Regions from separate parts of the Legionella donaldsonii genome, predicted to be linked through region 2. Evidence: riboswitches for the same ligand, from Rfam matches in the RefSeq annotation. Region 2 holds a riboswitch; the other holds the start of a gene.

Region 1 (5,757 bases), 130 kb from region 2:
ACGTAGACGCTCATCAATCGAAGGATGAGTAGAGAAAGCATTACTAAATGATTTCACCGGATCAATACTGGAAGGATCAAACAGGTAAGAAGCATGCCGCACCTGTTCATGCGGTGTTTGCCCATATTGACCGCTATATTGCTCAGCGTGCTGTTGATGATCTTGGGTTATTTTCAGCAGTGCACGCGCCATGGGTTCATTATCACGCATTAATTCAACGGATCCGGCATCTGCCATATATTCACGTGTACGGCTTACAAAGAGCGCTAAAACCACTGTAATGATAGGCAGGATATACCGTAGTAAAGTGATAACCAATACCAGGCGGTTATCTTCACGTCGATCACGCCGATAAATCACGCTGTAAAATAAAATATCAATTACAATCAACAGAATATTACTTAGCACTGCAACCATCAGTGTCAACTTGATGTCATGATGGCGAATATGACTTAATTCATGTGCCATAACGGCCTGTAATTCCGCACGATCCAATTTTTCCATTAAACCGCGAGTAATAGCGACCATGGCTGATTTTTCACTGTAACCACTGGCAAAGGCATTCATGTAGTCTGCTTCAATGAGATAAACCTTGGGCATATACCGCAGGCCTGCTGCAACCTTCATTTCCTCAACCACGTTATAAAGTTGTTTTTCCTGTAACGTTTGGGCAAGGTTCTCGTTAATCTCGCGTGAATCAGTACCGAGTAACATAATGCGATCATAGAGCGTATAGGTAACCAATAAGGAGATAGCTGCAAAAGCTATCATTAATATCGTTGCATAAGGCATGACACGCCAGGTGACCAGAGCATAGATACACTGCTGCAAAGTTGCCTGGGGATAGAGCGACTGCACAATAACCACATCCGCAAACATACCGACGCCCGCATAAACAGCAAGGAAAATCATAATTACCCAGAAAGTCCTGCGTTCATTACGGCGCAATTGCTCGCGCCAATTGCCTACGGATGCATGATAATCAGAAAGAGCCATAAATTACTCAAAATTTCACGGTATAGTCTTCGCGTGCCTTAATTTGATCATCAGGCAATGACCAATAGTCAAATACTTTATCCAATTTATCACGGAAAAAACTAACTACCATGGATTCAAAAAAGGATTTTTTCTTCGCGTAATAACGTTCAATACTATCGTTATAAGCTTGCTTGGAATAGGCCAGTTTATTTTCAGTATTGACGATTTCTTCTTGCAATTGCAAAACGTTCGAACTTGCCTTCAGGTCAGGATATTGCTCAAACACCACATTCAAGCCAGATGCAATTTGCGAAATCCCGTTTTCTGCCGCCATCCGGGCTTTTTCATCGCCAGCAGCCTTGGCTGCCTGCGCTTGATTACGTAACGCCACGACATCCTTCAAAGTGGTTTTCTCGTAATCCATGTATTTTTTTACTGATTCAATTAAGGATTCAAATACCTTGAAGCGCCTATCTAATTGAATATCAATTTGGCGTTTATTGTTATTAATCGCCTCAATTAAGCCAATTAAGCTATTAAAAATGCCTATCGCCCAGAAGACGAGTAACACAATGATGACTAAAATCGCTATGAGAAAGGTACTCATTGCTCTATCCTTTTGGTTTATCTCCAATAAGTTATAGCTCTAAAGTAAGGGAAAAAGCAAACTCTTAAACAAGAGTCGCTCAAGGTTTATAAAAGTCCAGCTTGTGCCAGAGATTATAAAAATGATGTACCGGCCCATGTCCCAAGCCAATTTGCTCATTTTTCGCGGCGTCTATTGCCTTAAACACATAGTCTTTAGCTATTTTACACGCTTCCTTTAACTCAATACCTAAAGCCAGGCACGCACTGATAGCAGCAGATAAGGTACATCCCGTTCCATGTGTATTGTTTGAATTAATTCTGGTTCCCTCTAGCCAGCAAAACTCCCCATTTTGGTTAAGAAGCAGATCATTCGAGTGGGATGCGGATAAATGCCCGCCCTTTAATAAGACATTTTGCGGGGCCAGTTTAATCAGCTTTCGCGCTAGCTCCAGCATGGTGTCACTCGCAGCATTCGTCTCACCAGTTAATGCCCAAGCCTCGGGTAAATTCGGTGTAATGATTGTTGCAAGCGGAATAAGCACTGATCTCATGGTATCCAGGGCATCAGGTAATAGCAGCCGATCGCCGCTTTTAGCGACAAGTACGGGATCAAGGACAATCGGGATTCCTGCTGCGTAGCGCCTGAGGAAATGGGCTACTAACTCAATAATATCTCGTTTAAAAAGCATACCGATTTTAATACTGTCTGGGCGGATATCTTCAAAAATAGTATGCAATTGATCATCAATAGCCTGTAAAGGCAGCTCATAACAAGCTTTAACCCCACGGGTATTTTGTACCGGCAACGCGGTTAGCACTGTCATACCATAACAGCCAAAAGCAGAAAAAGTTTTCAAATCGGCTTGAATACCCGCCCCACCGGAACCATCGAAACCTGCTATAGACAGGGTTTTATAGCGCATTGTCATTTTTCTATCTCAGTTAATCGAATTGAACGAGTCAACTATCTCAGAACCTGCAATCCACTCACCGAATAATTCCCAATCGGGTTTATATAATTTATCAATAAATACTTGTCGAAAAGCGCCTGGTCCTTGTGTTTTATGCTGGGTTAGTTGTCCACATAAACCAAAATAAGCAGTCGCCAGTAGAGCAGCCTGGTACATGCTTAAGCCAATTGCCGCAAAGGCAGCGATTACAGCAGTCAGCGTGCAACCCATACCCGTCACCAAAGGCATCAGTGGTGAACCAAAGGGTAAATTGATTGCCTGTCTGCCATCGGTTATAAAATCAACCGGGCCACTCACTACAACAATTTTTGATGGTGAAACAGCCAGTTGTTGCGCAGCATTCATTGCCTGATTCACACTACGGGCCGATTCAACGCCTTTCGTATCACCTGCTTCATCGCTTAAAGCCAGAATCTCGCTGGCATTGCCGCGAATGATATCGACATGAGGGAGAAGCGATTTTGCCGCAGTGGTGCGTAAACGACTTGCGCCAGCACCAACGGGATCCAGCACAACAGGCTTGCTTTGTGACTTGGCTATTTTTGCCGCCTCTAAAGCGCGTTCATAAAAAGCGTGATCGAGGGTACCTAAGTTGATGTTAACGACTTGACTGATCGTAATCAGCTCTTCTATTTCATCCATCGCCTGACTCATCAAGGGTGCCGCCCCCGAGGCCAATAAGCTGTTAGCCATAAATTCCATAGTAACAAAATTGGTTAAACATAAAACCAAAGGCTTCGTTTGACGGAGGCTAACTAACGCCTCTTCCAAATCCTTCAACAGATTCATCATGTTTCACTTCCCTCCATTAATTGACGTAGCGTTGCTGCCATAAGCGCAGGGTTTTCCGCCTTATGCAGAGCACCAATTACCGCAATCCCCTTCGCTCCCGCTGCCATGACTTCCTTGACATTGTGTTGATCAATACCGCCAATACCGATCATTGGATGAGTCGAGCGCAAACTTAAACGGTGCAGCCCATCCAAGCCCCAGGTTGTACGAATATTCTTTTTATGCTGAGTAGGGAAAACTGCACTGGCGGCCACATAATCCACAACAGACTGATTGGCTCGCTGCAAATCATCCTCCGTTTCTATTGATAAACCGAGCAATTTATCCGGCCCCAAACGCTGTCTGGCAAGTTGTGGTGAACCATCCGTCTGTCCCAAATGCAGACCCTGTGCATCGACGGCTAAAGCCAGTTCAAGATCATCATTGATGATCAGCGGAATATGGTGGTGATCTAAAAGACTCTTAAGTTCAGAAGCGAATGCTAATAGAAAAGCTGGGGAAGCATTTTTTTCGCGAAGTTGTACAGAACTAACGCCTGCACTGACACATTGTTCAATAAAGAGCAAATACTCCGCTAAAGGACAAGACCCGCGATGGGTGACCAACATAAGTTTGTAAAATGGAGCAGCCATAACATCCTTCTATTCATACAACAGAGGATGTGACGTCAAAGATAAGCCTGCTTAAAAGGCCATTAAATAAGAAAAATATCTCTAACCATCACACTCCCTCCGCAGGTATTAACCAGAGCAGGTTTTAAGGGTTTTTCTCAGCCTTGCAACACGAATCGCTGCAAAGCACCCCCGGTGATAAAAACGACCCTTAATTTAGTTGAAGCGAAAAAACTTGTCAACCTGCGTGCAATTTTGTGCAGAATTAGTAGTTATTTGTCTTGGGGAACTAAGCATCAAAGTTCTCTTATTGTAATGAAATTACAACTCTTTTATGATTAGGAAGACTATATTCATAAGAAATGGATCTTCTATGTTAAAAAAAATCATTGGATTGACCGCCTTTTCTTGCTCAGTTATAACGTCAGCCTATGCTGAGCCGGCGTCTACTCCAGCTACGGCACCTTCTAATTCCCAAGCCTCTGGTGCACCGCCTACCAGCTACATGCCCGTTATCATGCAAGAACCTTTTCAGACAGTTATGAAGCGCATGTCTGCTGCAAAAGACGCGATTAATAAAAAACAGCAGGATTTGCTTAACCAGCGTTATGATTTAACCAACAACCCGTCGCAAAATGCGAAAATGTCAAATGGGAAACCCATTCAGGAAGGTGTACGCGTTAAGCTACCTCAAGGAACAACCTGGGATCAACTCGCTAAAATGACGCCCGAGCAAATTAAGGAAGAAGGGTTATATCCTCAAGGTTTCTTGCCTCTGCCGCACCCCAACCATCCTGAAGGGGGTATGCTTTTTCCAAAATTTGCTATCGATGAAATCAACAAGCAGGAACACCGCGATCTGACTCGCTTTGATCTGGATTTTGATATTCCCGACCATTTTTTACCACCCTTTCCTGCCCCAATCTTTTTGACAACACGTCCGGATCTTGGCGATGTATCACAAGGAAAGCTGGTAACTATCAATAATTATTTTGAATTATTTAACGGCATCCTTAACCCTAAACAATTGGAAGGTCTACGGTTGTTGGTAACCCCTTTCCCACAACAACAATTTAACCAAACCGATGATCGGCGCACCATAGAACCCAGCCGTGGTGTTGCTTGTCTTGATTGCCATGCCAATGGCCATACCAACAAGGCAACTCACCTGGTTGGAGACATTCGCCCACAAGAGTTTCGTCATCGTATTAATACCCCGACTTTGCGTGGTGTAAATATTCAGCGGCTCTTTGGCTCACAGCGCGCCTTAAAAACAATCGAAGACTTTACTGAATTCGAACAACGTGCTGCTTATTTTGATGGCGACCCGGTCATTGCGACCAAAAAGGGAATCAATATTCTTGAGCGTGGCAGCCAGGTCCACTTCATGGCTGAGTTTCAGGAAATATTGGATTTTCCGCCTGCTCCCAAACTGAGTTGGGATGGGAAACTGGATCCAGCTAAAGCAACGCCAGCAGAATTGCGCGGCCAGGAACTTTTCTTTGGTAAAGCAAGATGTGCCACTTGCCACACCCCTCCTTATTACACCGACAACACCATGCATAACCTGCATACGGAACGTTTCTTTAATCCACAAACCATCAATGGGCTCAGAGCAGTAGGTGATGGACCGATTAAAACCTTTCCTTTACGCGGTATAAAGGATTCTCCACCTTACCTGCATGATGGTCGTCTGTTGACTTTGGCTGATACGGTCGAATTCTTTAATTTGGTTCTGCAATTACAATTAAATACTCAGGAAAAAGCGGATCTGACTGAGTTTATGAAAGCCCTTTAATGACCTACCTGCCGTGCTA
Region 2 (5,757 bases):
GTAGAGTACACCAATAATTCATTATAATTGTCTTTGCCAATCAATTTATCGAGCAAAGCAGTGCTGTGTTTCAGCATTCCTTTTTGTCTGATTGAAAGTGCTGCTTCATCGTCTATAAAAGGTTGTTCGTCTTGTATCGACCAGACGTCTTCCTCGCCTTCTTTTTCTTTTAGTAAATAAAACCAATGTCCATCATAGTTAACCGGTAAAAATACTTTCTTTCCTTCTCTGGCAGCATGCTCTATCAAGGCTTTTACCTGCTCTTCCTGGTCTGTAGACATTTCCAGGAGTGAAAAGGGGGCTGAGACTAAAACGTCATCAGAAATAAAATCAGGATCTTCCAAGAGGTCAGTCATATCTTTTATGGTGAGTAAGGTTTGCGCAGAAACCTCCCCTCTTTTTTGGTATTGATCAGCGATGCTTAGATAAGCCTGATCATGTAGGGTAACTAAAGCCAAGGTTGCTTTTTTTACCTCTATGTCAAAGGTCTGTTTCCAGGTTAAGAATTCCTGATCCCATACGACATTGGCTTCTTCTAACTTTTCGTATTGTGCCATAAGCTTTAGTAAGCGGCTTAAAAGTCCACTGGCTTTCATAACATTTAATGCAGCCATATTGTATAACGGTATATCATTTTCGGTGCAAAGGGCGATGATAGCTTCTTTTTTTGCTACCCACTGGTCTTCTTCTTGCTCAATAACCAGCTGGCTTAAACTGTCATATTCGTCGCGCAATTTACCTTGTTCTGCAAGTGATAAAGCCATAATCGTTGCCTTAATAAAAGTTGGTTTACACCATTTGTGTGACATAATATCACAATGAAATTAAGTAAAGATTAATTCTAAATTTAAAGGATTAAAAAGATGATTACAGTGTTTGCTACAGTGACGGCCAAAGATGGCAGTGAATCAAAGGTAAAAGAAGCATTATTAGCGTTGGTGAACCCCTCGCGCCAAGAGTCAGGCTGCATTGAATATCATTTCTACCAGGGGCAAGATAATCCTTGCGAATTTGTCTGCTTTGAAGAATGGGAAAGTAGAAGTCATCTTGATCAGCATATGCAAACTAACCATCTTCGAGCCTGTCTAGCCAAAATAGAAGTCTGGCTGGGAAAACCTGTCAGCATGATTATTAGCGATAAAATCTCAGCGTAATTACTTTATTTTTAGAGTAGTTTGAATAAAAAAGAGCGTGCATGCGTTGGTACGCTACCTGCAGACTAACCTGGGCAATGATCTGAAAAGGAGGCTAATGCCGGATTACACGGCCGCTCCATAATTAAGAAGATGCGATTCATCTTTTTAACATCATGACTATCTATTTATTAATCCAGCATGTTTATTGACAGCCTGATCTTGGCTCGTTAGACTCGTGATGAATGATTCACCAGGGGTGCTTTGGTTCCTGCCAAAGCTGAGAAAGACCCTTATAACCTGCACTGGGTAATGCCTGCGGAGGGAGAGTGAGATTGATGAAACTGAGTTTTTGGGCTCTGTATACTCATTGGCTACTTCCTCCGATTTATTTTGAGGAGGTAAGCGATGGTATTTTCAAGAATAATGCATAGATGCTCTACTGTTTTTCCAAAAATACACCACCATCCATTTAATCAAAAACTCTATGAGGGCTCCCTATCCAGGACAACCTTCAAGCTTTACTTAGAACAGGATGAACTTTATTTACGTGACCTTTCTTATGCCCTGGGATTAACATCACTGCGATGTTCTAATCAAGTGTATGCAAAGCAATTGCGAGGGGTGTCAGCCTATATTAAGGAAACAGAGCGTAAATTTCATCTTAAGTATCTTGCAGAGTCACCAGCAGTAACTTTTTTTAACCATAAAGCAATTCGTAAAAAAATTCCTGTTATTGCGAGTTATACCGATTATCTTCTTGATAACGCGAAACATGCTCCTATAGAAGTAGCAGTGGCGAGCTTTCTCCCCTGCTTTATGATCTATAGGGAGCTAGGAAAGCGAATAGATCTTACAACCCGTGCTTTAGATCATCCTTATCGAAGGTGGATGGCCTCTTATTCCAGCGAGAATTTTATATCAGCTACCAAAACCATCACCCAAATTACGCAAGAATTAACGGAGCCTATAATGTGTCCCTTACAACAAGAACGAGTTATTTCATCTTTCATGCAATCGGCAGAGTTTGAATGGCAATTTTTTGAAGCAGTCTTTACAGGTGAAAAAGGCTATACAGTTGTTCACGATAACAATTCTATAGGTCGTTTTTAATTGGGTTGAATTGTACTTTACACAATCGATTATTCGGTTTGGCTATACTTAGACTAGCTCTTGAGTTTAATTTATGAAAACAATCACTGCTGTTATGTGGGACCCAGGTGATAATTTAATTAATAAGAGCCTGGATGAAAAGATGACATTGATTGAAGCCAAATTTAAGCAGGCTTACCAATTAGCTATGGCTGGAGATCCTGATAAAGACAATACGCTTGTTTTTTTATGTCCTGAATTTGCCTTGCTTAATATGGATGCTTCGGAGAAAAATTTTTCTTATTCAAAACAGGCATTTCAAAAGGCTGGGGAGCGGTTACAAAAGTTAGTTGATGATTTTCCTAACGCCATTATTATTCCAGGTACCACTTATATGGAGAAAAACCTGGATCTGGCCGATGCGAAGAAAAAGATAAAATATGCTGACACAATAAAAAAGTGGCAACTTAGAAATTTCAAACCAGCGCAGGATTTTCAGCAAGAAATTGCAGGGATGACCTTGGTAAAAAATACCAGTACTGCTTTCTTCCATTCAGGAGATGGAACGCATAAACCCAAACGTTATAGCAAGCGAATAGAAGCAAATGAGCTTTTGGAGCCATTTGTAGGTATGTTTTACCCTGGGCATGGAGAGCCGTTTTTTACCCAAAACGACATTCGCTTTGGCCTTGAAATTTGCGCTGATCACAAGGAGGGGGTTTTAGTGTCGGAGCAAAGAAGAACAGGTCAAACGGTGGATGTACATCTTATTGTGGCAAACACGATTTATACTATCCCTAATAAAGTAGCTAAGGACACCGCCATTGTAATAAATTGCGCAGGGAGTTTTCAAAGCGATATCCATGCGGCTAAAGCAACCGGTGTCTGGATTCGAGATGCCGATGGTACGTTAAAAGCCGTAGAAATGAGTCCTTGCTCGGTTGATGATTTACGAATTTATGCTGATATTCCTCTACCTACCCTCAAAGGCGAGTATTCTTTTTCGCCCAACGTGCTTATTTGATAAGCAAAATGCTATTATATTATTAATTCACTGAGTAAGGGTTAAAAATGTATAGTAGTAAAACATCAGAGCGCCCACCAAGAACAATGCTGATTGCTGGTCAAAATGAAACGGTCAGAAAAACGGTGGCACAAAGCGGTTTTCCAGCAACAGTGGGTCTACAAGGTTGTGTTGCTGTCATCATCGCTGATAAAAAAGGAAATGTAAGCTTAACCCACGCTGACGCCGATACCGATTTATCCTTCATTAGTAGGGAAGTAGAATTTATGGATGGCGAATTTACCATCGATTTGGTCAAGCAACGAGGAGTGGGGGGGGAGCTTGATTTAAAGATCCTGGGCTTGCTTGATGAGGAAGGGCTTTCCAAGACTAAATTCTCGGGCAAAAGCAGGGTTCTTGAAACGGATGAAGGAACCGTCATGTACAATTATGTAAAGGGGGTTCCGCAGTTTTTTTTGTTTAACGAGTTTAAAGAAATTGCAACACCTGAAGTTCACCCTAGTCAAACGAATGCATTGCATAAACTACGTTATAATGTACAAACTTGTGAAGCGGATCCAATGAAATTTCAATTACGAGTATATACTCGTCAGCTAAATCAAGCGTTGTCATCTCAGCCTACTGCTTTTCCTTTACTGGTACACGATGCATCTGGCTGGTTGAAAACGGAAGTTAGTTTGGAAGAAGAGGTAAGTTTAGTGTTAAAAAAAGGACAGCCAACTCGTACCTCCTTTTTTGCTCCTGGCAAGATGGCTTCTTTCAGTCACGTTTATCCGCGTTATCAAGCACTAGTCGAGGCTTTAGATTTACCTCAAAAAACTAAAGAATTTTAAGTTATGTTGTATAAAATTACGGTGTGACTGCTGGTAAGAGTAGTATCCATTTAATTCCATTCATTAATGACTAATTCCTGCTTTTGTTTTTCAAAGTGGGATTTAATTGTATCTAATAGTTCTGTTGCATCCCCGGGCCATAGTACTGGGGTGCCAATGACCACATCAATCACAAAGGGAACAAGCAATGATTCATCTTTAGGGAGCGCTTTGCCCAAGCCATACATGAAGATGGGGTAAATAGGAACAGTAGGATTATTTTTAGCCAGATGGGCGATGCCTCTTTTGATTTCGCTCATTTTTTCCGGCTCGCCTCGTGAGCCTTCGGGATAAAAAATAATAATTTTATCATGGTCCAGCGCAGTTTGAATCAAGGCAAAGGGATTTTTACCAGCTTTAGTTTTCCTTTGAATAGGAATAATACCGATGATATGTTGTGAAAACCAGGCGAGGAGCTTATTTTTCAAAAAATAATCAGCAGCAGCCACAGGGTAGATATTTTTTTGTAATCTCCATGAAAATAAGGTCATCAAGACCATGGTATCTAAATGACTGTTGTGGTTGGCTACCAGAATGGCAGGGCCTTTAATGGGCAAACGCTCACGATGGCGAACATTTAAGCCAAGCAAAATACCAATGATTGGTCTGACAAAAAATTGAAAGAAAAGGAAACGTAGTAAATTATTCATCAGTAATAAAAATACCTCGAAAAATGAAAAAAGAGGGGGGCAGTAAAAATAATACTGTCTAAGCGATCTAAAATGCCCCCATGCCCGGGTAATAATTGTCCAGTATCTTTGATACCTAAATCTCGTTTTACTGCAGACATGGTAAGATCCCCAATAAAACCGCTAATAGCAATTAATAAGCCGGAAAATAAGCCGCTTACCCAGGTAAACGGTGTTAAAAGGGGGCTTAACAGAATTGCTAGCAAAGAAGTCGTTATTACTCCGCCCAAAAAACCTGCTGTCGTTTTATTGGGGCTTATTTCAGGAATAATTTTCTTGTGGCCGAATAACTTACCCCAAACATATTGGCTGACATCATTAAACTGCGTTAAAAAAATTAAAAAAATAATTAGGCTGATCCCCTCATTATGCCAATCATTACCGGCAGGAAGTACTCCAAGATAAGCAATATGACTAATACAATAGACGGTAAGCATGAGCCCCCAATGTAAGGTACCCGAGGCTTTTAAAAAGCCCTCTGTCTTTTGCAGCATCACCATGCGCATAGGGATTATTAGAAACATATAAATAGGAACAAAAATGACAAACATGCCATACCATTGAATAGCGACCCATAAATATTGGCAAGGGATAGATAAATAGGCGATAAAGATCACTCGCCTATCCACACGACGAGTGGGAATGATTGTAAAATACTCTTTCAACGCGAGATAGCTGACTAACATAAAAAATACAATCATTGACATGGCATTGATACTAAGTGCGGCAATTAGTAGTAAGACCATGACCCACCAGGATTGCATACGGCTGGTTAGTTCAACATAATTTTTTTCATCAATACGGGTTTTAACACAATAAATAATGGTATTGGCTATGCACAAGATGAAAATCAGCGCGGCGAATGCAATGAGGTTTGTCCAATTAAGTGCCATGTCTGGCCTCCACTTGCTGCAAGATTTGGCGTACACGATTCACAATGGTTAATA

The links. A riboswitch is a leader RNA that binds a small molecule or an ion and turns the genes downstream of it on or off. The one in region 2 is predicted to bind thiamine pyrophosphate.
Positions count from the first base shown of each region.
Region 1: it holds a riboswitch for thiamine pyrophosphate, as region 2 does, so the genes downstream of both, thiE (thiamine phosphate synthase) here and DYC89_RS01465 (TenA family protein) in region 2, are expected to answer to the same signal.

Region 1 covers NZ_UGOA01000001.1:444,374-450,130, reverse strand. The annotation lists gene htpX (zinc metalloprotease HtpX) at 1-996, opposite strand, end outside; gene DYC89_RS02145 (LemA family protein) at 1,004-1,585, opposite strand; gene thiD (bifunctional hydroxymethylpyrimidine kinase/phosphomethylpyrimidine kinase) at 1,665-2,489, opposite strand; gene thiM (hydroxyethylthiazole kinase) at 2,505-3,329, opposite strand; gene thiE (thiamine phosphate synthase) at 3,326-3,961, opposite strand; TPP riboswitch at 4,038-4,144, opposite strand; gene DYC89_RS02125 (cytochrome B6) at 4,314-5,738, shown strand.
Region 2 covers NZ_UGOA01000001.1:316,043-321,799, forward strand. The annotation lists gene DYC89_RS01455 (hypothetical protein) at 1-809, opposite strand, end outside; gene DYC89_RS01460 (putative quinol monooxygenase) at 864-1,154, shown strand; TPP riboswitch at 1,379-1,478, shown strand; gene DYC89_RS01465 (TenA family protein) at 1,542-2,246, shown strand; gene DYC89_RS01470 (hypothetical protein) at 2,320-3,249, shown strand; gene DYC89_RS01475 (hypothetical protein) at 3,297-4,082, shown strand; gene DYC89_RS01480 (lysophospholipid acyltransferase family protein) at 4,133-4,771, opposite strand; gene DYC89_RS01485 (phosphatidate cytidylyltransferase) at 4,771-5,703, opposite strand; gene DYC89_RS01490 (CDP-alcohol phosphatidyltransferase family protein) at 5,693-5,757, opposite strand, start outside.